2 linked regions of the Methylosinus trichosporium OB3b genome follow. The protein of the gene in region 2 interacts with the protein of the main gene of each other region in a pairwise test. Links are inferred from orthologs where the notes say so. Each region holds a gene or a part of one and is shown on either strand. Other genes may lie near its edges. The genes, in order: CQW49_RS00850 and CQW49_RS16425.

What was found.
Region 1: the proteins of CQW49_RS16425 (region 2) and CQW49_RS00850 interact in binary tests that used the Escherichia coli proteins (3 or more experiments, as listed by UniProt). The link is inferred for Methylosinus trichosporium OB3b from one-to-one orthologs.

Annotation. Positions count from the first base shown.
Region 1 is NZ_CP023737.1:171,733-180,990, forward strand. What follows is about bases 3,334-6,214. They hold CQW49_RS00850 (ABC-F family ATP-binding cassette domain-containing protein), read right to left. Parts: upstream 5,759-6,214; coding sequence 3,908-5,758; downstream 3,334-3,907. Other genes in these bases: CQW49_RS00840 (hypothetical protein), read left to right, coding at 3,334-3,339; CQW49_RS00845 (GNAT family N-acetyltransferase), read left to right, coding at 3,569-3,901; zapE (cell division protein ZapE), read right to left, coding at 5,948-6,214. In the rest of the region: CQW49_RS00830 (GumC family protein), read left to right, coding at 1-1,491; CQW49_RS00835 (hypothetical protein), read left to right, coding at 1,436-2,116; more of CQW49_RS00840, read left to right, coding at 2,113-3,333; more of zapE, read right to left, coding at 6,215-7,078; CQW49_RS00860 (GNAT family N-acetyltransferase), read right to left, coding at 7,104-7,601; CQW49_RS00865 (GNAT family N-acetyltransferase), read left to right, coding at 7,677-8,234; CQW49_RS00870 (GNAT family N-acetyltransferase), read left to right, coding at 8,228-8,749; CQW49_RS00875 (NUDIX domain-containing protein), read right to left, coding at 8,740-9,231. UniProt on the Escherichia coli protein: Genetic data indicate it may be involved in ribosome assembly or function.
Region 2 is NZ_CP023737.1:3,427,725-3,437,643, forward strand. What follows is about bases 1,956-5,497. They hold CQW49_RS16425 (2-oxoglutarate dehydrogenase E1 component), read left to right. Parts: upstream 1,956-2,279; coding sequence 2,280-5,297; downstream 5,298-5,497. Other genes in these bases: odhB (2-oxoglutarate dehydrogenase complex dihydrolipoyllysine-residue succinyltransferase), read left to right, coding at 5,300-5,497. Outside these bases: CQW49_RS16415 (alpha/beta fold hydrolase), read right to left, coding at 1-694; sucD (succinate--CoA ligase subunit alpha), read left to right, coding at 1,060-1,944; more of odhB, read left to right, coding at 5,498-6,559; CQW49_RS16435 (BQ00720 family protein), read left to right, coding at 6,685-6,954; CQW49_RS24705 (hypothetical protein), read left to right, coding at 7,103-7,327; CQW49_RS16440 (hypothetical protein), read right to left, coding at 7,334-7,618; CQW49_RS16445 (Do family serine endopeptidase), read right to left, coding at 7,724-9,130; CQW49_RS16450 (spermine/spermidine synthase domain-containing protein), read right to left, coding at 9,206-9,877. UniProt on the Escherichia coli protein: E1 component of the 2-oxoglutarate dehydrogenase (OGDH) complex which catalyzes the decarboxylation of 2-oxoglutarate, the first step in the conversion of 2-oxoglutarate to succinyl-CoA and CO(2).

The sequences.
Region 1 (9,258 bases), 3.3 Mb from region 2 along the record:
AGGTCGCTCAACGACTCTCTCTCCGCCGTCACCGCCGAGCGCATTCGCAAGCAGGAGCTCTGGAGCCAAGCGCAGTCGAGCCATTCGAACGGCCTGCAGCAGCTGCTCGACGACCGTCTGATCCAGATGGCGCGCGAGAAGCGCGCGCAGCTGATGGCCGATTATCAGGACAAGCTGCGGCTGGTGAAGCCCGAATATCCAGAGATGGTGCAGCTGCGCGCGCAGATCGCCGAATACGACCGGCAGATCAAGTCGCAGGCCGAGCTCGTCAAGCATTCGATCAAGAGCCAGTTCGAGGCGGCGCGCGAGCAGGAGGCCTCGTTTCAAAAGAAGATCGAGCAGCTGAAGGACGAGGTGCTCGATCTGCGCAATCGCAGCATCCAATATAATATTCTGCAGCGCGAGGTGGACACCAACCGTTCACTGTACGACGGGCTGCTGCAGCAATATAAGGAGGTCGGCGTCAGCGGCGGCGTCGCCACCAACAATGTGCAGATCATCGATCGAGCCGAGGCGCCGATCAGTCCGTCGAGTCCGAGCCTCATGCTCAATCTCGGTCTCGGCCTCGCGCTCGGCCTGCTGTGCTCCGCGGCGGCGATCGGCTTCCTCGAATTCTTCGACGACACCTTCATCGTGCCCGAGCAGGTCGAGAACACGCTCGGACTTGCGGTGCTCGGCGTCATTCCGATGATGAAGAACCGTCTCGACGACAAGTCGATCGCGCGTCAGGTCGTCGACGAGCCGCATTCGGCCATCGCCGAGGCGTTCCGCTCGCTGCGCACGACGCTGCAGTTCTCGACCGCCGCCGGCCTGCCGAGGGTGCTGGCCGTCGTGAGCTCGCAACCCAATGAAGGCAAGTCGTTCACCAGCATGTGCCTCGCGGCCAATTGCGCGCAGCTCGGCATGCGCGTGCTGCTGATCGACGCCGACCTGCGCAAGGCGTCGCTGCACAAGGCGCTCGGCGTCGACAATGACCGCGGGCTCTCCGACATTCTGGACGGTCGCTGCCTCCCCTCCGAAGCGATGCGCGAGGACGCGCTGCAGGGCGTCACCTTCATCGCCTCGGGGCCGCTGCCGTCCAATCCGGCCGAGCTGCTCGCGGGTCCCGCCTTTATCGCGCTGCTGGAGCAGTCGTCGACGAGCTTCGATCTCATCATCATCGACAGCCCGCCGGTGGTCGGCCTCGCCGATGCGCCATTGCTCGGCAGTCTCGTGCAGGGCGCGCTACTCGTCATCGACTCGAGCCGCACGCGCCGCCGCACGGTGCAGGCGGCCGTGCGCCGCCTCGCTTTCGCGCGCACCAATGTGCTCGGCGTGCTGCTCAACAAGTTCGACGCGACCAAGGCCGGACATTCCTATGGCTATGGATACGGCTATGGTTACGGATATGGCTATGGCTATGGATATGGCTATGGCGGCCCGGATTATTACAGCTATGGCAAACGGCCATCGACGCCTCTTCCGCCGCCGTCGTCGTCGTCCGAGGTTTGACGCGAACGCCCATGGCGCGCTGTTCGGCGCGCTCGGCCTCGCGTCCACGCCCGGCTTCGCGCAGCGCGTCAGCCGCCAGCCGCTTCCGCAGGGCGTTCTCGAGCTGATCAAAGTCGCCGCCGGCTGCGAGGAGACGCTGCGGCAGGCCGTGGCGCTCACCGGCAGCGAGCCGGAGGCGGTGAAGGCGGCCGCGACCTTCTATCTGCGCCATGCGCTCTTCTTCGAGGGCGCCGATCCGCATCGAATGCTCGGCGTCGGCGTCGGCGCGGGGCGCGAGGAGATGCGCCTCCATATGCGCTGGCTGATGATCTGGCTGCATCCCGATCACGCGCGCGATCCCGATGCGCAGGATCCGCAGCAGGCGGAGCTCGCCGGCCGGGTGCTGGACGCCTGGCGGCTCGGCGCGAGCGGGCCATGGCCCTTTCCGGCCTCGGAGAACGCCGCGACGGTCGCCTCCGTCCCGGCGCCGCCCGTGCGGCGCGGAGTCGCCGCGCGATTCTTCGGCGCAGCGCTGCTCGTGCTGCTGACCGTCGCCACGCTGCTCGTTTGTCTCGACTTCGATCTCGGCGTCGACCTCTCATTCGCGCCGCCCTCGGAGGACGACGCGTCCGGCGGCTTCCAATGAGGCGAGCGCCACGCCGGCTCGCCCGCCTCGCGGCGGCGCTGATGGCGGCCTTCGCCCTGGCCTTCGAGATTTTCCGTCTCGGCGCGGCGGATGCGCTCGCGACGAGCGAGCCGGAGACGGCGATCGCGTTCGACGGGCTTCAGCCAGTCGCGGCGCTGCGCCTCGCCGAACGGCGGATGGCCGAGGAGCCTGCGGCGGCGGCGGCCGTGGCGGCGGCTCTGCTGGCGCGCGATCCGCTGGCGCCGGGCGCGCTCACGCTGCTCGCGACGGCGACGGCGCGGGGCGGCGACGCAGCTCGTGCGGCGCGCATGTTCCATGTCGCCGGCGCGCATTTGCCCATCGACCTCGCCGCCCATGCGGCGCTCTTCGATCTCGCTTTGCCGGCGCGCGACGCCGCCTCGGCACTCGCCGAGCTCGATATTCTGCTGCGGGCGCGGCCCTTTCTCGCTCCGCGCATGGGCGCGCCGGTCGCCGCGCTGCTGGCGCTCGGCCCGCAGGCCGAGCAGGGCTTCGCCGAGCTTCTGGCGCGCGCGCCGCCCTGGAGAGGGGCGCTGCTCGTCGAGATAAACGGCCATCTCGCGGACAGCGACGCCCTGGCGCGGCTTCATGATCGTCTGCGCGCCAGCCCGGCTCCGCCGACGCTCGAGGAGACGCGCGTGCTGCTGCTGCGGCTGCTGAGCGACGGCGCGATCGATCAGGCCTATCTCGCCTGGCTGAACATGCTGACGCCGGAGACGCTCGCCGATCTCGGCCTGCTCTACAATGGCCGTTTCCGCCGGCCGCCGACCAATCTGCCCTTCGATTGGGAACTCATGCCGGTTCGTGGAGCGGAGGCCCGAGTGACGTCGGCGGAGGGGGGTGGGACGCTCGACGTCGAGTTCTACGATACGCGCGTCTCCTTCGCTCATGTCCGGCATTTTCTGACCCTGCCCGCGGGCGACTATGCTTTCTCCGGCGTCGCTTCCGCCGAGGATCTGCGGACGGAGCGAGGACTGCGCTGGCGTCTCGCCTGTTTTCGAGGGTCTTGGGCCGAGCTGGCGACGACTTTTCTGCTCGCCGGCGCGCAGCCGCCGCGGCCTTTCGCCACACGCTTCGTCGTGCCGGCCGAAGGCTGCGGCGCGCAGACTCTGGTGCTGGAGCTGCCGGCGCGCGTCGCGACAGAGCTGCAGATCAGCGGCGCGGCGCATTATTCCCGGCTCGCGATCGAGCGGCTCGGGCCGTAGGGCTGAAAGAGCGCCCCTGGACCGCGAGCCTTCAGGCTCGCTCTTCCGACGCAGAATCGCGAAATAGCGACAGCTCGGCCGCAAAATCGCGCGCCATTGACGGAAAATCGACGGATCGAGGCTTATATCCGCGCTGCAAGGCGCATCATTCCCCTCGAATCGTCTGGCCTGTGACTTGCTTGTCATAGGCTCGGCAATGGGATGCGGGGGCAATTCCAGGAGCTGCGCGATGAATTCGATCGTCCGTCTGGACCACCCGAGCGGCAAGGCGCATGGCGCCATTCACGACAATGTCGAGCTCGATCGCTTCGAGCTCGATTTCGACGAAGGCACCGCCGTCGCCTATTATCGGCTGACGCAGGACGCGATCGTCTTCGTCCACACCTACACGCCGGAACCGCTGCGCGGTCGGGGAGCCGCTTCGCAGCTCGTCCGCGGCGCGCTGGAATGGGCGCGGGCGCGCGGCCTGAAGGTCGTTCCCGAATGCTCCTTCGTCGCCGAATATATCATCCGTCATCCCGAATACGCCGATCTTCTGGCGGCGCCGCGCGCGTCAGCCTGACGCGCTCTACGCCTCGTCGGCGAGCTTCAGCCATTGCTCCTCGGCGCCGGCCAGAGCGTCGGCGAGCTCGGCGCGCTGCTGCGAGAGCCGGCTCGTCTCTTGCGGATTGCGTGAATAGGCCTGCGGATCGGCGAGGGCGGCGTCGACGCGCGCCAATAGCTCGCCTAGCTTCTGCATGCGCTCCTCGGCGGCGGCGAGCTTGCGGCGCGCCTGGCCCGCGTCCTTGCGCGGCGTTTTCGCGCGCTTCTCCGGCGCCTCCTCCTGCGTCTCGCGCTCCTTGCGGGCGTCGGCGCCGGCGCGGCCGAGCACCATGCGCGCATAATCGTCCATGTCGCCGTCGAAGGCGCGCACCGTTCCCCCGTCGACGAGCCACAGACGATCGGCGCAGGCCTGCAGCAGATAGCGGTCGTGCGAGACCAGCACGATCGCCCCCTCATGCATGTTGATCGCCTCGATCAGCGCGGCTCTGCTGTCGATGTCGAGATGGTTGGTCGGCTCGTCGAGAATGAGCAGATGCGGCCCGTGGAAGGAGGCGACGCCGAGCAGCAGCCGGGCCTTCTCGCCGCCGGAGAGATGCGCGACCTTGGTGTCGGCGCGTGCGCCGGAAAAGCCGGTCCGCGCCGCTCGCGCGCGAATCCGCGCCTCGGGCGCGTCCGGCATCAAGGCGGCGAAGACGGAATAGGGCGTGTCGTTGTCGTTCAGATCGTCGATCTGATGCTGGGCGAAGAAGCCGGCTTCGAGCTTGGGCGCGCGCACCATCTGGCCGCCCTTGGCCTCGAGCCGGCCGGCGAGCAGCTTGGCGAAAGTGGATTTGCCATTGCCGTTGGATCCGAGCAGGCCGATGCGGTCGTCATTGGAGAGGCTGAGCGAGAGTCGCGACAGCACGATGCGTTCGCCATAGCCGACCGAGACCTTGTCGAGCGCGATGATCGGCGGCGATAGCGGCTTTTCGGGCGAGGGCAGATGGATCGGCAGAACCTCGTCGTCGACGACGGCCGTGACCGGCTCCAGCCTGGAGAGCATCTTGAGCCGCGACTGCGCCTGCCGCGCCTTGGTGGCCTTGGCGCGGAAGCGGTCGACGAAGGCCTGCAGCTCGCGGCGGCGCTCCTCCTGCTTCTTGCCAGCCTTGGCGGCGAGCGCCTGCGCCTCCAGCCGCTGCTTCTCGAACGAGCTGTAATTGCCCTTGTAGAGCGTGAGCTTGCCGCGCTCGAGATGCAGAATATGCGTGGCCACGTCGTCGAGCAGATCGCGATCGTGGCTGATGACGACGACGCTCGCCGGATAGCGCGCGAGATAGTCGACGAGCCAGAGCGTGCCCTCGAGGTCGAGATAATTGGTCGGCTCGTCGAGGAGCAACAGCTCCGGCCGTGAGAACAACACCGCCGCGAGGGCGACGCGCATGCGCCAGCCGCCCGAGAATTCCGAGAGCGGGCGCTGCTGCGCCTCGGCGTCGAAGCCGAGGCCGGCGAGGATCGCGCCCGCCCGCGCCGGCGCCGCATGGGCCTCGATATCGACGAGCCGCGTATGGATCTCGGCGATCTCGTGCGGATCGGTCGCGACCGCCTCGCGGGCGATGAGCTCGGCCCGCTCCACATCCGCTGCGAGGACGAAATCGACGAGCGCAGTCGGACCGCCGGGCGCCTCCTGCTCGACTCGCCCGAGCTTGATCCGCGCCGGCAGCGAGATTTTTCCGCTCTCGGGCGCGATGTCGCCGCTGATGAGTCGGAACAACGTGGTCTTGCCGGCGCCGTTGCGGCCGACGAAGCCCGCGCGCGAGCGGGGCGGCAGGAAGACGCCGGCTTGGTCGAACAAGATCCGGTCGCCGAGCCGGTAGGTGAGATCGTCGATCGAGAGCATGCGGTCCCGTGTAGGCATTTCGCCGCGCCGGCGCAATCGCCGCCGAGCGGCGCGAGCCGAACCGCTACCGGTCGCCGAGCAAATTATGGGCCTCGGAGCGAAGCAATCCTTCAGCCGTGGGGCGGCTCTGTTGCTTCGTCGCTTCGTTCCTCGCGATGACGGGCGCCCTCTTTCGATGACGCAATTGGACTAAACCGGGCTGATCGACGTCTGCGGCGCGCGCTCTTCGAGATAGGCGGCCGAGCGCATCTCGACGAGGCGCGAGGCGGTGCGGGCGAATTCCTGCGCTTCGTGCCCTGTCGGCGCGGCGTAGAGCGCCGCCGCGTCGGTTTCGGCCGAGACGATGAGCCGCGTCTTCTTCTCGTAGAGAATGTCGACGAGCGTGATGAAGCGCTTCGCCTCGTTGCGCCGCTCGAGCGTCATCGCCGGCGCATTCTCGACGATGATCGTGTCGAAGGATTCGGCGAGCGTGAAATAATCCGCGGCGCCGAGCGGGCGCGCGCAGAGGTCGGAGAAATCGAAGCGGGCGACGCCATTCGCCGCGACAGGAATGTCGAGGTCGCGGGCGCCGACGCGCAGCCGCATCGGCGCGCCGCGCGCGCCGCCGGAGAGCTCTGCGAACAACGCATCGATCGTCGCGCGCGCGGAATCGTCCGCCGGGGTGAAATAGACCTCCGCCAGCGCCGGCTTCTCCAGCCGGAAGTCGGCGCGCGCATCGAGCCGCAAGATGTCGAGCCGGGCTTCGATCAGCGCGATGAAGGGCAGGAACAGATCGCGATTGCGTCCGCCTTCATAGAGACGGCGCGGCTCGACATTCGAGGTCGCCACCATGATGACGCCCTGCGTCAGCAGCGCGGTGAAGAGCCGCGAGAGAATGGTCGCGTCGGCGATGTCGGTCACGGCGAATTCGTCGAAGCACAGGACGCGCGCCTCCTGCGCGATGTCGCGGGCGACGCGCGTCAGCGGATCGCTGTCGCTGGCGCGGCGCGCGCGCAGCAGGCGGGCGTGAACCTCCGCCATGAAAGCGTGGAAATGGACGCGGCGCTTGCGCTCGACGGCGACCGCATCGAAGAAGAGGTCCATCAGCGTCGTCTTGCCGCGGCCGACGAGCCCGTGAATATAGAGGCCGCGCGGCGCCTCGCGCGAGCCGCCGGGCAGCAGAGCGCGCAGCCGCGCGCCGACGCCTGCCGGCTTCGGCTCCGACAGCCGCAGCGCCAGCGCTTCGAGCCGGGCGAGCGCTTCGAGCTGGGCCGGATCGCGCTCGAGCGCGCCGCCGGCGACCAGAGCCTCATAGCGGGCGAGGAGGGGGCGCCGCGTCATCCGGGCGGGCGCCGATCGGCGGCGGTCACAGCCGGCGCATCCGGCCGCTCGCCGTCGCGAGCGCGCCAGCGCGCAATTCGCAGCAGAGCAGGCGCTCGGGATCGACGGGGCCGGGCATCATGATCTGGCCGCGCGGCACGCGGGCGAAGCCGAGGCGGGCGTAATAATCGAGATCGCCGACGAGCAGTACGAGCCCATGCCCGGCCTCCCGCGCCGCATCGAGCGATTTCTTCACCAGCGCCTCGCCGAGCCCTTGCGAGCGGAAGGCCGGCTCGACCGTCAGCGGCCCGAGCAGCAGGGCAGGGGCGCTGTCGATCAAAATCTCGGTCATGCGATTGGCGCCGACCAGCAGCGTGCCGACATGGGCGACGAAGGAGAGAGCGAGATCGGGCGGGGAGCCCTCGCGCAGACGATAGGCGGTGCGCGCATAGCGTCCCGGCCCGAAGGCCCGCTCCTCGAGCTTTTCGATGGCGGGCGCGTCGGCCGGCGTCTGCGGCGAGAAGCGGATGACGAGATCGATCATGACGATGCGCGCATAACATGCGCCGTGGCGCTCCGGAAAGAGCGCGGCTGGCCCCTCTCTTGCTGATCCGCGGAAATGAACGAATTCACGATCAGACCCGCGACCTGCGCCGACGCCGAGACCATCGCCGCTCTGCATGTGGCGACCTGGGCGGAAGCGTACGCAGCTCTGGCGCCGCCCGAGGTTCTCGCCCCCTACACGCTCGAGGCGCGCTGCGCGCAATGGCGGGAGACGCTCGCCGAGGCGCCGGCGGCGACGAGCGTGTTCCTCGCGCTCCGAGAAGAGGATGGCGCGCCGCTCGGCTTTTGCGCCAGCGGCGCGCAGCAGAGCGCGATTCTCGCCGAGCGTGGCTACGCCGGCCAGTTTCAGGCGATCTATCTGTTGAAGGAAGCGCATCGGAGCGGTCTCGGGCGCAGGCTGATGCGGCTCATGGCCGAGGATTTGCGCGCCCGCGGGATCGAATGGGGGAGCCTCTGGGTGCTGCGCCATAATTTTTCGGCGCGGCGCTTCTATGAGAAGCTCGGCGGCCGCAAGATCGCCGTCGAGGGCCTCTGGCATGGCGTGCCGGAGGTCGCCTATGGCTGGCGCAATCTCAGCCTGCTGATCGATCCGCCGCCGGCGAAGCCATGGTGATCCGCGCCGCCGGGCCCACGGACGCCGAGACCGTCGCCGCGCTCAACCTCGCCTGCTGGCGCGAGACCTATGCCGGGCTCGTTCCCGAGGAGACGATGGCGGAGATGACGCTGGAGGAACGTCTCGACCATTGGCGCGGCGCTTTCGCGGCGGAGCGGACGCATGTGCTGCTCGCTTCCGACGCCGGCGCCGCCGCCGGCTTCGCAGCCTGGCGCGCGCATGAGCTCGCTCTCGGTGGGCGTCTCGGCCGCGGGGCGGAAATCTCGGCGATCTACCTGCTGCGGACCGCCCAACGCCGCGGCCTCGGGCGCGCGCTGATGCGGGCGATGGCGTTGGAGATGCGCGAGGCGGGGCTGAAATGGGCGAGCCTCACCGTGCTCGGCGGCAATCTGCCGGCGCGCCGCTTCTATGAAGCGCTGGGCGGTCGCCGCTTCGGCCGCGAGACCCATTGGCGCGGCGCGCCGCAGCTCGCCTATGGCTGGCGCGATCTGGCGCGGCTCTGCGCTCACCAATAGGGCGAGACGGAACCTCCGCCGAGACATTCGGCGAGCCTGTCGCGTGTCGCGCGCGTCGCCCCTTCGGGCAGCGCATCGAGGGCGAAGAAGCCCGCCTCGGCGATCTCATGGTCGGGCGCGCGCGGGCCGCTCTGGCGAAAGGCGCGCACGATGAACAGCGCCACATGGTCGCGCCGCGACACGCGCCGGTTGAGATAGACGCCGCGCAGCTCGGCCGGCCCCTCGATCTCGATATTGCCTTCCTCGGACAATTCGCGCGCCAGCGCCTGCTCCAGCGTCTCGCCGGCCTCGACGCCGCCGCCCGGCAAGTAGTAGCCGGAGACATAGGTGTGGCGCACCAGCAGCACGCGGTTTTCGGGGTCGACGACGAGCCCGCGCACGCCGAGCGTCAACGGCCGCGCCGCCAGCGCGCCATAAGTGATGAGCCGGGTCGTCAGCCGGCTCATCATGCCGGCTTCCGGGGCCTTGCGCGTCTCGCTCATCGTCCCTCGCAGTGGGCTGTCTCTTCT
Region 2 (9,919 bases):
CCTCCTCGAACAGGATCGGGCCGCTGTCGGGGCCGACGTCGTCCAGCACATGGGCGAGCTCGGGGTCGTAGCGCAGCGTCAGTCGGCCGTCCGTCTCGGCGAAGCTCGCGCGCGCGAACGCCTCCCATTCGTCCTGCGTCAGCGCCGGGAACTGCGGGCCGGCGACCAGCTTCAGCGTCGCCACCGCGATCGCCATCGAGGGGACGGTTGGCATGCGACCGACATAGCTCTTGATGCGGCGCAATCCGCCGGCCTCGATCACCGGGCCGATGTCGTTCACGACCGCCGCATGCAGAATTTCCGGCCGCCGCGCGGCGAGGCGCATCAGGTGAATGCCGCCGCGCGAGGTGCCGATGAAGCTCGCCCGGCCGACGTCCGACGCGTCGAGCACGGCGAAAAGATCGGCCTCCTCGACATCGAGGCAGTAGCGGCGCCAATCCGGATCCCAGTCGGAAAGGCCGCGGCCGCGATAATCGAGCGCCAGCACGCGCCGACCCCGCTGCGCCAGAGCGAGAGCGACCCGCTCGAAATCCTCGGCCGAGCGCGTGAGCCCGGGCAGGCAGACGACGGGCGTCGCCGCCGCGCCATCGGCGAGGAGCGAGCCCTCGGCGGGGAGATAGTCGACGACATGCAGACGCCGACCGTCCGCGGCGGAAACGAAGCGGCTCTCGCGCCGCACGGCCTGACGATCCATGCTTCCTCTTCGCATCGGCTGCGGCCGCGACGCGGCCGGCCGATAAGATATAGGCTCCGCCGGCGCGGCGCGCCTGTCATTTTCGGCCGGGTTCGCGAGTGGCGGCGCCTAGAAATTCTCCGGCTCCGAGAAAAGTCGGGCATTCTGCCATTATTTCGCGCAGCAGCGAAAGCCCCTTCCGCGTTTCGGCGCCTTGATGCGCGCGAGGCGTCCAGATATTTTGCAATCATGCAGGCCGAAGCGCAGCAAAACGCGCCTCTCGGCCTGAGAAAATCCGCCGCGGCGCCCTCCACATCGAGTTCTGGCGGGAGCGTGGCGGTCCGATTCCGGCGGCGAGGGTGCGCCGCGACGCCCCAGGGACCCAAATGTCCGTCCTCATCGACAAGAACACCAAGGTCATCTGTCAAGGTTTCACCGGCAAGAACGGCACGTTCCATTCGGAGCAGGCCATTCTCTACGGCACGCGCATGGTCGGCGGAGTCTCGCCGGGCAAGGGCGGCTCGAAACATCTCGACCTCCCCGTCTTCGACACCGTCGCCGAGGCGCGCGAGAAGACCGGCGCCGACGCCAGCGTCATCTATGTGCCGCCGCCGGGCGCGGCCGACGCTATTTGCGAAGCGATCGACGCCGAGATCCCGCTCATCGTCGCCATCACCGAGGGCGTGCCGGTTCACGACATGATCCGCGTGCGGCGCGCGCTCTCGGGCTCCAAGTCGCGGCTCATCGGGCCGAACTGCCCCGGCGTCGTCACCGCGGGCGAGTGCAAGATCGGCATCATGCCGGGCAATATCTTCAGCAACGGCTCCGTCGGCGTCGTCTCGCGCTCGGGCACGCTGACCTATGAGGCCGTGTTCCAGACGACGCGCGAGGGCCTCGGCCAGACCAGCGCGGTCGGCATCGGCGGCGATCCGGTCAAGGGAACCGACTTCATCGAGGTGCTGGAGTTGTTTCTGGCCGACGACGCCACCAAATCCATCATCATGATCGGCGAGATCGGCGGCTCCGCGGAAGAAGACGCGGCCGAGTTCCTTCGGGACGAGGCCAAGCGCGGCCGCAAGAAGCCGATGGTCGGCTTCATCGCCGGCCGGACTGCGCCGCCCGGGCGGCGCATGGGACATGCCGGAGCGATCGTCTCCGGCGGCAAGGGCGACGCGGAGAGCAAGATCGCGGCGATGGAGTCGGCCGGGATCAGAGTGTCGCCCTCGCCAGCGCGGCTCGGCAAGACTCTTGTCGAGATGCTGAACGGCTGAGGGGAAAAAGCGTCGTCTCGATCCGAGGCGGCGCTCCCCTCCTTCGCGCCCCACCGCTTCGTGGAACGGCGCGGTCGCGATGATGCGCGGGCCTCGTGGCGCGCGGTATATGCTCCTTCTCCCGCGTAGCGGGGGAGGGCCGGGGAGGGGGCTTCAGGAGCCCCCGCGCTCTTGTTCATGCAAACAATCGGAAGCCGGAGCCCGGCGAATGACGAGCAAGCCGACGCCGCGAGGCGCCGGCCTCTCGTCGTCTCCGGTGCGGAGCGAAATCGTAAGGAAGCGTAAAAAAGATTTCGCTCTAGTTGATGCGAGCTCGACGCTCGGGAGATAGAAGAATGGCGCGTCTCGAGACGAATGGCGGTTCGGCGGGAAACGCTCCGCAGCCCCGAAGGAACGCGGCTGCGCAGAGCGAGGCTCTACAAGGAGTCGACGCCGCTTATATCGAACATCTGCTCACGGCCTATGAGGCGGATCCCTCCTCGGTCGGCCCGGCGTGGCGCGAGTATTTCGCGAGCCTCGGCGCGACCGGCGAGCCGCGCGGGCCGGCGGGCCCGTCCTGGGCGCGGCCGGGCTGGCCGATGCAGCCGACCGACGAACTCGCCTCTGCGCTGGCCGGCGGTGAGTCGGCCAAGCCCGCGCCGAGCAAGGCCGGCGCCGAAAAAGCGGCCGCGCCTTCGGCCGAGGAGCTTCAGCGCGCCGCGCGCGACAGCGTGCGCGCGCTGATGATGATCCGCGCCTATCGCATGCGCGGCCATCTGCACGCCAATCTCGATCCGCTCGGGCTCGAGCAGCGCCAGGATAGCGAGCGCCAGGATCATGGCGAGCTGCATCCCGGCACCTATGGCTTCACCGACGAGGACTATGATCGCAAGATCTTCATCGACGGCGTGATGGGCATGAAATACGCCAGCGTCTTCGAGATGGTGGCGATCCTGCGCCGCACCTATTGCGGCCCCATCGGCTATGAGTTCATGCATATCTCCAATCCGGAGGAGAAAGCCTGGATTCAATCCCGCATCGAGGGACCGAAGAAGGAGATCGCCTTCACCGCCGAAGGCAAGAAGGCCATTCTGCGCAAGCTGGTCGAGGCGGAAGGCTTCGAGAAGTTCCTCGACGTCAAATACACCGGCACCAAGCGCTTCGGGCTCGACGGCTCCGAATCCATCGTGCCGGCGCTGGAGCAGATCATCAAGCGCGGCGGCGCGCTGGGCGCGAAGGAGATCGTGCTCGGCATGGCCCATCGCGGCCGCCTCAACGTGCTGTGCCAGGTCATGGGCAAGCCGCATCGCGCTCTGTTCCACGAGTTCAAGGGCGGCTCCTTCCTGCCGGACGAGGTCGAGGGCTCGGGCGACGTCAAATATCATCTCGGCGCGTCGTCGGACCGAGAGTTCGACAACAACAAGGTGCATTTGTCGCTCACCGCCAATCCGTCGCATCTCGAGATCGTCGATCCCGTGGTGCTCGGAAAAGTGCGCGCCAAGCAGGATCAATATCATTGCGCCGACAATGAACGCCGCTGCGTGATGCCGCTGCTGATCCATGGCGACGCGGCCTTCGCCGGCCAGGGCGTCGTCGCCGAATGTTTCGGGCTCTCGGGCCTGAAGGGCCATCGCACCGGCGGCTCGGTGCATTTCATCATCAATAATCAGATCGGCTTCACCACCTATCCGCGCTATTCGCGCTCCTCGCCCTATCCGTCCGATGTGGCGAAGATGGTCGAGGCGCCGATCTTCCATGTGAATGGCGACGATCCGGAGGCGGTCGTCTACGCCGCGCGCGTCGCGACGGAGTTCCGCCAGCAGTTCCAGAAGCCCGTCGTCATCGACATGTGGTGCTATCGCCGCTTCGGCCACAATGAGGGCGACGAGCCGGCCTTCACCCAGCCGCTGATGTACAAGAAGATCCGGTCGCATAAGACGACCTTCGATCTCTATGCGGAGAAGCTGATCGGCGAGGGGCTCGTCACGCGCGACGATGTCGAGGCGATCAAGACCGAATGGCGGCAGCGTCTCGAGCAGGAGATGGAGGCGGCGCAATCCTATCGGCCCAACAAGGCCGATTGGCTCGACGGCCGCTGGGCCGGCGTGAAGCCAGGCTATCAATCCTCCGAGGACGAGCGTCGCGGCAAGACCGGCGTGCCGGTCGAGACGCTGCGCCGCATCGGCGACGAGCTCACCAAGGTTCCGGAGACCTTCCACATCCACCGCACCATCCAGCGCTTCCTCGATTCCCGACGCGCCGCGATCATGAGCGGCGCTGGAATCGACTGGGCGACGGCGGAAGCGCTGGCGTTCGGCTCGCTGCTGGCGGAAGGCTATAATGTGCGCCTCTCGGGCCAAGACAGCGAGCGCGGCACCTTCTCACAGCGCCATTCCGTGCTGGTCGATCAGGAGGACGAATCCCGCTATCTGCCGCTCGATCATCTCGGCCAGGGGCAGGGACGCTTCGAGGTCATCAATTCGATGCTCTCGGAAGAAGCGGTGCTCGGCTTCGAATATGGCTATTCGCTCGCCGAGCCGCGCTCGCTGGTGCTGTGGGAGGCGCAATTCGGCGATTTCGCCAATGGCGCGCAGGTGATCTTCGATCAGTTCCTGTCGGCGGGCGAGCGCAAATGGCTGCGCATGTCCGGCCTCGTCTGCCTGCTGCCGCATGGTTATGAGGGCCAGGGGCCGGAGCATTCGTCGGCGCGGCTCGAGCGCTATCTGCAGCTCTGCGCCGAGGACAATATGCAGGTCGCCAATTGCTCGACGCCGGCGAATTATTTTCACATCCTGCGCCGACAGCTGCATCGCGACATTCGCAAGCCTTTGGTGCTGATGACGCCGAAATCGTTGCTGCGTCATAAGCGCTGCGTCTCGCGCCTCGAGGACATGGGCGAGGGGACGATGTTCCACCGCTTCATCTCCGACGACGCCGAGCTGCATCCCTCCGACAGCTTCCGCCTCGCGCCGGACGATCGCATCGCCCGCGTCATCATGTGCTCGGGCAAGGTCTATTATGATTTGCTCGAGGAGCGCGAGGCGCGCGGCGCCAATGACGTCTATCTGCTGCGCGTAGAGCAGCTCTACCCCTTCCCGCTGAAGGGCCTCGTCACCATGCTGTCGCGCTTCAAGCAGGCCGATGTGTTCTGGTGCCAGGAGGAGCCCAAGAATATGGGCGCGTGGTTCTTCGTCGAGCCTTATCTCGAATGGGTGCTGACCCAGGTCGGCGGCCAATCGAAACGCGCGCGCTATATCGGCCGGCCCGCCTCGGCGGCGACGGCGGCCGGCACAATGTCCAAGCATCAGGCGCAGCTTCGGGCCTTTCTGGACGAAGCCTTTTCAGCGCGCGTCTCTTCTTTGGCGGCGGAGTGAACATGACGGAAATCCGCGTTCCCACGCTCGGTGAATCGGTCACCGAGGCGACGATCGGCCGCTGGTTCAAGAAGGCGGGCGAGGCGGTCGCCGCCGACGAGCCGCTGGTCGAGCTCGAAACCGACAAGGTGACCCTCGAGGTCAACGCTCCGGCCGCCGGCGTGCTCGCCGAGACCTTGGCCAAGGAGGGCGAGACGGTGACGCCGGGGGCCCTGCTCGGCCAGATCACCGATGGAGCCGGCGCCGTCTTCGCCCCGGCTCCCGCCCCGCGCGCGGCGCCGGTCGCGGCCGCTGTCGCGGCGCCCGAAACCGTCGCGGCCGGCGCCGGCGCGACGGTCTCCGAGGCGCCGAGCCGTCCGCCTGCCCCGTCCGCCGCCAAGATCGCACGCGAGCAGGGCGTGGATCTCTCCGGCGTCATAGGTTCCGGCAAGCAGGGTCAAGTGCTGAAGGAGGATGTGCTGGCGCTCGCGGCGAGGCCCGCGCCGGTCGCGCCGCCGCCGGCGCCCCTTCCCCCCGTCAGCGCGCCGCCGGCGCCGCGCCCCGCCTCCGCCCCCGGCGACGTGGAGCGCGAGGAGCGCGTCCGCATGTCGCGCCTGCGCCAGACCATCGCGAGGCGCCTGAAGGAGGCGCAGGCCAACGCCGCCATGCTGACGACCTTCAACGAGGTCGACATGTCGGCGGTGATGGCGCTGCGCAACCGCTACAAGGATCTGTTCGAGAAGAAGCATCATGTGAAGCTCGGCTTCATGGGCTTCTTCGTGAAGGCCTGCTGCAAGGCGCTCGAGGAGGTCCCGGCGGTCAACGCCGAGATCGACGGCGCCGACGTCATCTACAAGCATTATTGCCATATCGGCGTGGCCGTGGGCACGGATAAGGGCCTCGTGGTGCCGGTGGTGCGCGACGCCGACCGGCTCAGCGTCGCCGAGATCGAGAAGGCGATCGGCGAGTTCGGCCGCCGCGCTCGCGAAGGCCGGCTCGACCTCGAGGATCTGTCCGGCGGCACCTTCACCATCTCCAATGGCGGCACCTATGGCTCGCTGATGTCGACGCCGATCCTCAACGCCCCGCAATCGGGCATTCTCGGCATGCATAAGATCGAGGAGCGCCCGGTGGTCGTCGCCGGCAAGATCGAGATCCGGCCGATGATGTATCTCGCCCTCTCCTACGACCATCGCATTGTCGACGGGAAGGAGGCGGTGACCTTTCTGGTGCGGGTCAAGGAGCAGCTCGAGGACCCGGCGCGCATCGTTCTCGACCTGTAGCGTTAGCAGAACGAGAATCCTCGGCGCCGCCCCTAACAATCCGGGGCTACGATGTACAAATATCTCCTGTGCTACGAAGGTAGGCGCCCGTAAGGCGGGTCGTACCGACCGCCGAGGAGAGTGTCATGGAAGGCAAGATCACATACGAGAGAAAGCTCCCGCCTCTGACCACCGAGCAGTTCGCCCATCTCGGCGATGGAGCCATCGCCTATGTGCGGACCATGCGGTCGGAGGATGTGACGCGCCTCTATCCCCAGGCGCCTCCGATCCAGCCGGGCATCACCCTCTTCGCCCTGCTCGGCGCCGATGGCAGCCCGATCGTGCTCGCCGACACGGAAGAAGGCGCGCGGGCCAACGCCTGGGAGCATCAGCTGCAGACGGTGAGCCTCCACTGAACGTATGATGCAGAGCTGAAAGAGCGAGCCTGAAGGCTCGCTCTCGAGACACGTTCGTCGACGCAGCACAAGAGAAGCTGGCGGACCGACGTGACTGGTGTAAACTTATGCTGTCGGCCGGGTCACGGTCCGAGACGGGAGCGGTGTCATGAATGATTCGCGGTTCCACCGCATAGAGTCTGCGTGGCCGCGTTCCAACCTCGCTCTCGGTATTCGAGATTTTCTCCGAGCCACCCACCACCGCTTCCAGTCCATGCGCCAGCAAGCAGCCGAGCTCGACAAGATTTCGGCCGAGGTAAAAAATCTCGCAAAGTCCATGCAGGAATACAAAGCAGAATTGCGAGATTACCAAGCTTGGGCAAAAAAGTTCTGAGCGTTTTTATTTCTCTTTGCGGAGCATTTCGTGTTCGGCAATAGGATATTGTCGCAGCTCACGGTGAAGCTCGCGGAACTCTACAAGGAGATCGTGACGACGACGGTGCAGTTCGACGAGCTGCGTCGATATACGAGAGAGTCGCTCGACGAATTCAAGCGTCTGATCGAACGGCAGAGCGACAAGATCGATCGCATCGAGCGAGAGCGGATCGCCGCCGAAGCGGAATCGACGGCGCGGATCAAATATCTCGAAAGTCGCCTCGATTTGTTGAGCGAGAAAGCGCTTCACGTCGCCATGTCGGAGATGGCCGCCGAATATGCGAAGCGTGGACGGAATGGAAGCTCGGACGAGGCGCCGCCGGCCCAAAGGCTGACCGACGGCGCAAAAGGACCGCTACCCCCCCACTACCGTCGTGAACACCTGCCCGCCGCGCGCCAGCGTGATCTTCCAGTAATAGCGGCGCCCGCCCGTCGCCTGCTCCAGCTCGCGCGTCGTGCCGATCTTCTCGTCATTGATGGCGAGGATCACGTCGCCCTTCTGCAAATTGAGCCGCGCAGCGGTGGAGTCCTCGTCGATCTCGGTCACCACCACGCCGATGGCGACGCCCTGCACCGACAGCTCCTCGACCACGGCCGGCGACAGATTGACCACCGTCGCGCCGGCGAAGGGCGAAGCGCCCTTCACCTTCACCGGATCGCGCGCCGGAGTCTCCGGCGCCGGGGCGAGGCGCAGTGGCAGAAACACCGTCTTGCCGCCGCGCAGCACGCCGAGCGTCGCCTGACCGCCGAGCGGCTTGGTGGCGAGCCGATAGCCGACCGCCTCCGGATCGTCGGCCGACTGGCCGTCCACCGAGACGATGACGTCGCCGCGCTTCAGCCCCGCCTCGGCGGCCGGACCCTTGGCGATGAGATCGGCGATCAGCGCGCCGGCCGGCCGCTCGAGCCCGAGCCCATCGGAAATCTCCTTGGAGAGATTTTGCAACGTGGCGCCGAGCCACGGCCGTTTCACCTGATGGCCGCCGCCCTTGGCCGCCGCCACGACGATCTTGACCATATTGACCGGAATGGCGAAGCCGATGCCGACCGAGCCGCCGGACTTCGAGAAGATCGCGGAATTGATGCCGACGACGCGCCCGTTCATGTCGACGAGCGGACCGCCCGAATTGCCGGGATTGATCGAGGCGTCGGTCTGGATGAAGAAGCCATAGTCGGAGATGCCGACCTGCGTGCGGGCCAGCGCCGAGACGATGCCCTGCGTCACCGTCTGGCCGACGCCGAAGGGATTGCCGATGGCGAGCGTGAGATCGCCGACCTCGAGCGCATCCGAATCGCCGAGCTCCATGGTGGGGAAGGCGGAGCCCTCGGTCAGCTTCAGCACGGCGAGGTCGGTGCGCGGGTCGCGCAGCAGGATCTTCGCGGGAATCTCGCGCTTGTCGGCGAGCGACACCTTGACGTCGGTCATGCCCTCGATGACGTGATTATTGGTGACGACGAGCCCGCCCGCATCGACAATGACCCCGGAGCCGAGCGACTGAGCGGTGGGACCGCGCGGCCCTCCGCCGCCCTCGCCGAAGAAGCGGCGGAAGATCGGATCGTCCAAGAACGGGTTGACGGGCCGCTGCTCGATCCGCGTCGCAAACACATTGACGACGGCCGGGCTCGCCTTTTTGACGATCGGCGAGAAGGAGAGCACCGCGTCCGCATGCGATTGCGGCACGACGCGCGGCTGCTGCGCGAGCGCCGCCTCGCCGAGCCCGCAAATAAAAGCCGCCGCAATGAGTTGTCGCCAGAAACGTCGCATTCGCCGATCCTCTCGGGGGTAGATTCGCCGCGCGCATATTAGCGCGAAAAGCGACCGGCTCGTGGAATTCGGCGCTCAGAAAGGGCGGGCCGTGTAGACCACATGCAGCGGATCGCCGTCGACGCCGCGCGCCGCGACCTCCTGCGCGCGCCAGCGCCATCCGGCCGCGTCGAGCGCCGTCTCGAAACTGGGCGAGGGATCGGCGGACCAGACGGCGAGCACGCCCTCCCGCGCCAGCGCGGCGCGCAGGCGCGCCAGCCCTTCGCGCGAATAGAGCGCGCCATTGGCGGCGCAGGAGAGCGCATCCGGTCCATTGTCGACGTCGAGAAGCACGGCGTCGAAAGCATTGTCGGCGGAGGCTATCGTCTCGGCGATATCGCCGACGCGCAGATTGACGCGCGGATCGTCGAGGGGGCGGCCGGCGAGCGGCGCCAGCGGGCCTCGGCACCAGCCGACGATCTCGGGCAGCAGCTCGCAGACCGTCACCCGCGCCGCGGGCGGGGCGCCGTCGAGCGCAGCGCGCAAGGTGAAGCCGAGGCCGAGGCCGCCGACGAGAATGCGCGTCGCCGGCGCGTGCAGCTCTTCGAGCGCCAGCTGCGCCAGCGCCTCCTCCGAACGATGCGCGCGATTGGACATGAGGTCATAGCCGTTGCAGCGGATCTCGAAGACACCGGCGCGGCGGCGCAGGATCAGCTCGTCGCCCGCCGCCGTCCGGGCTCTGGCCAGCTCCTCCCAAATCTCGATCATCCCGCTCCCTTCGCTGCGGCGCCTTGACGGAAACCACGGGAG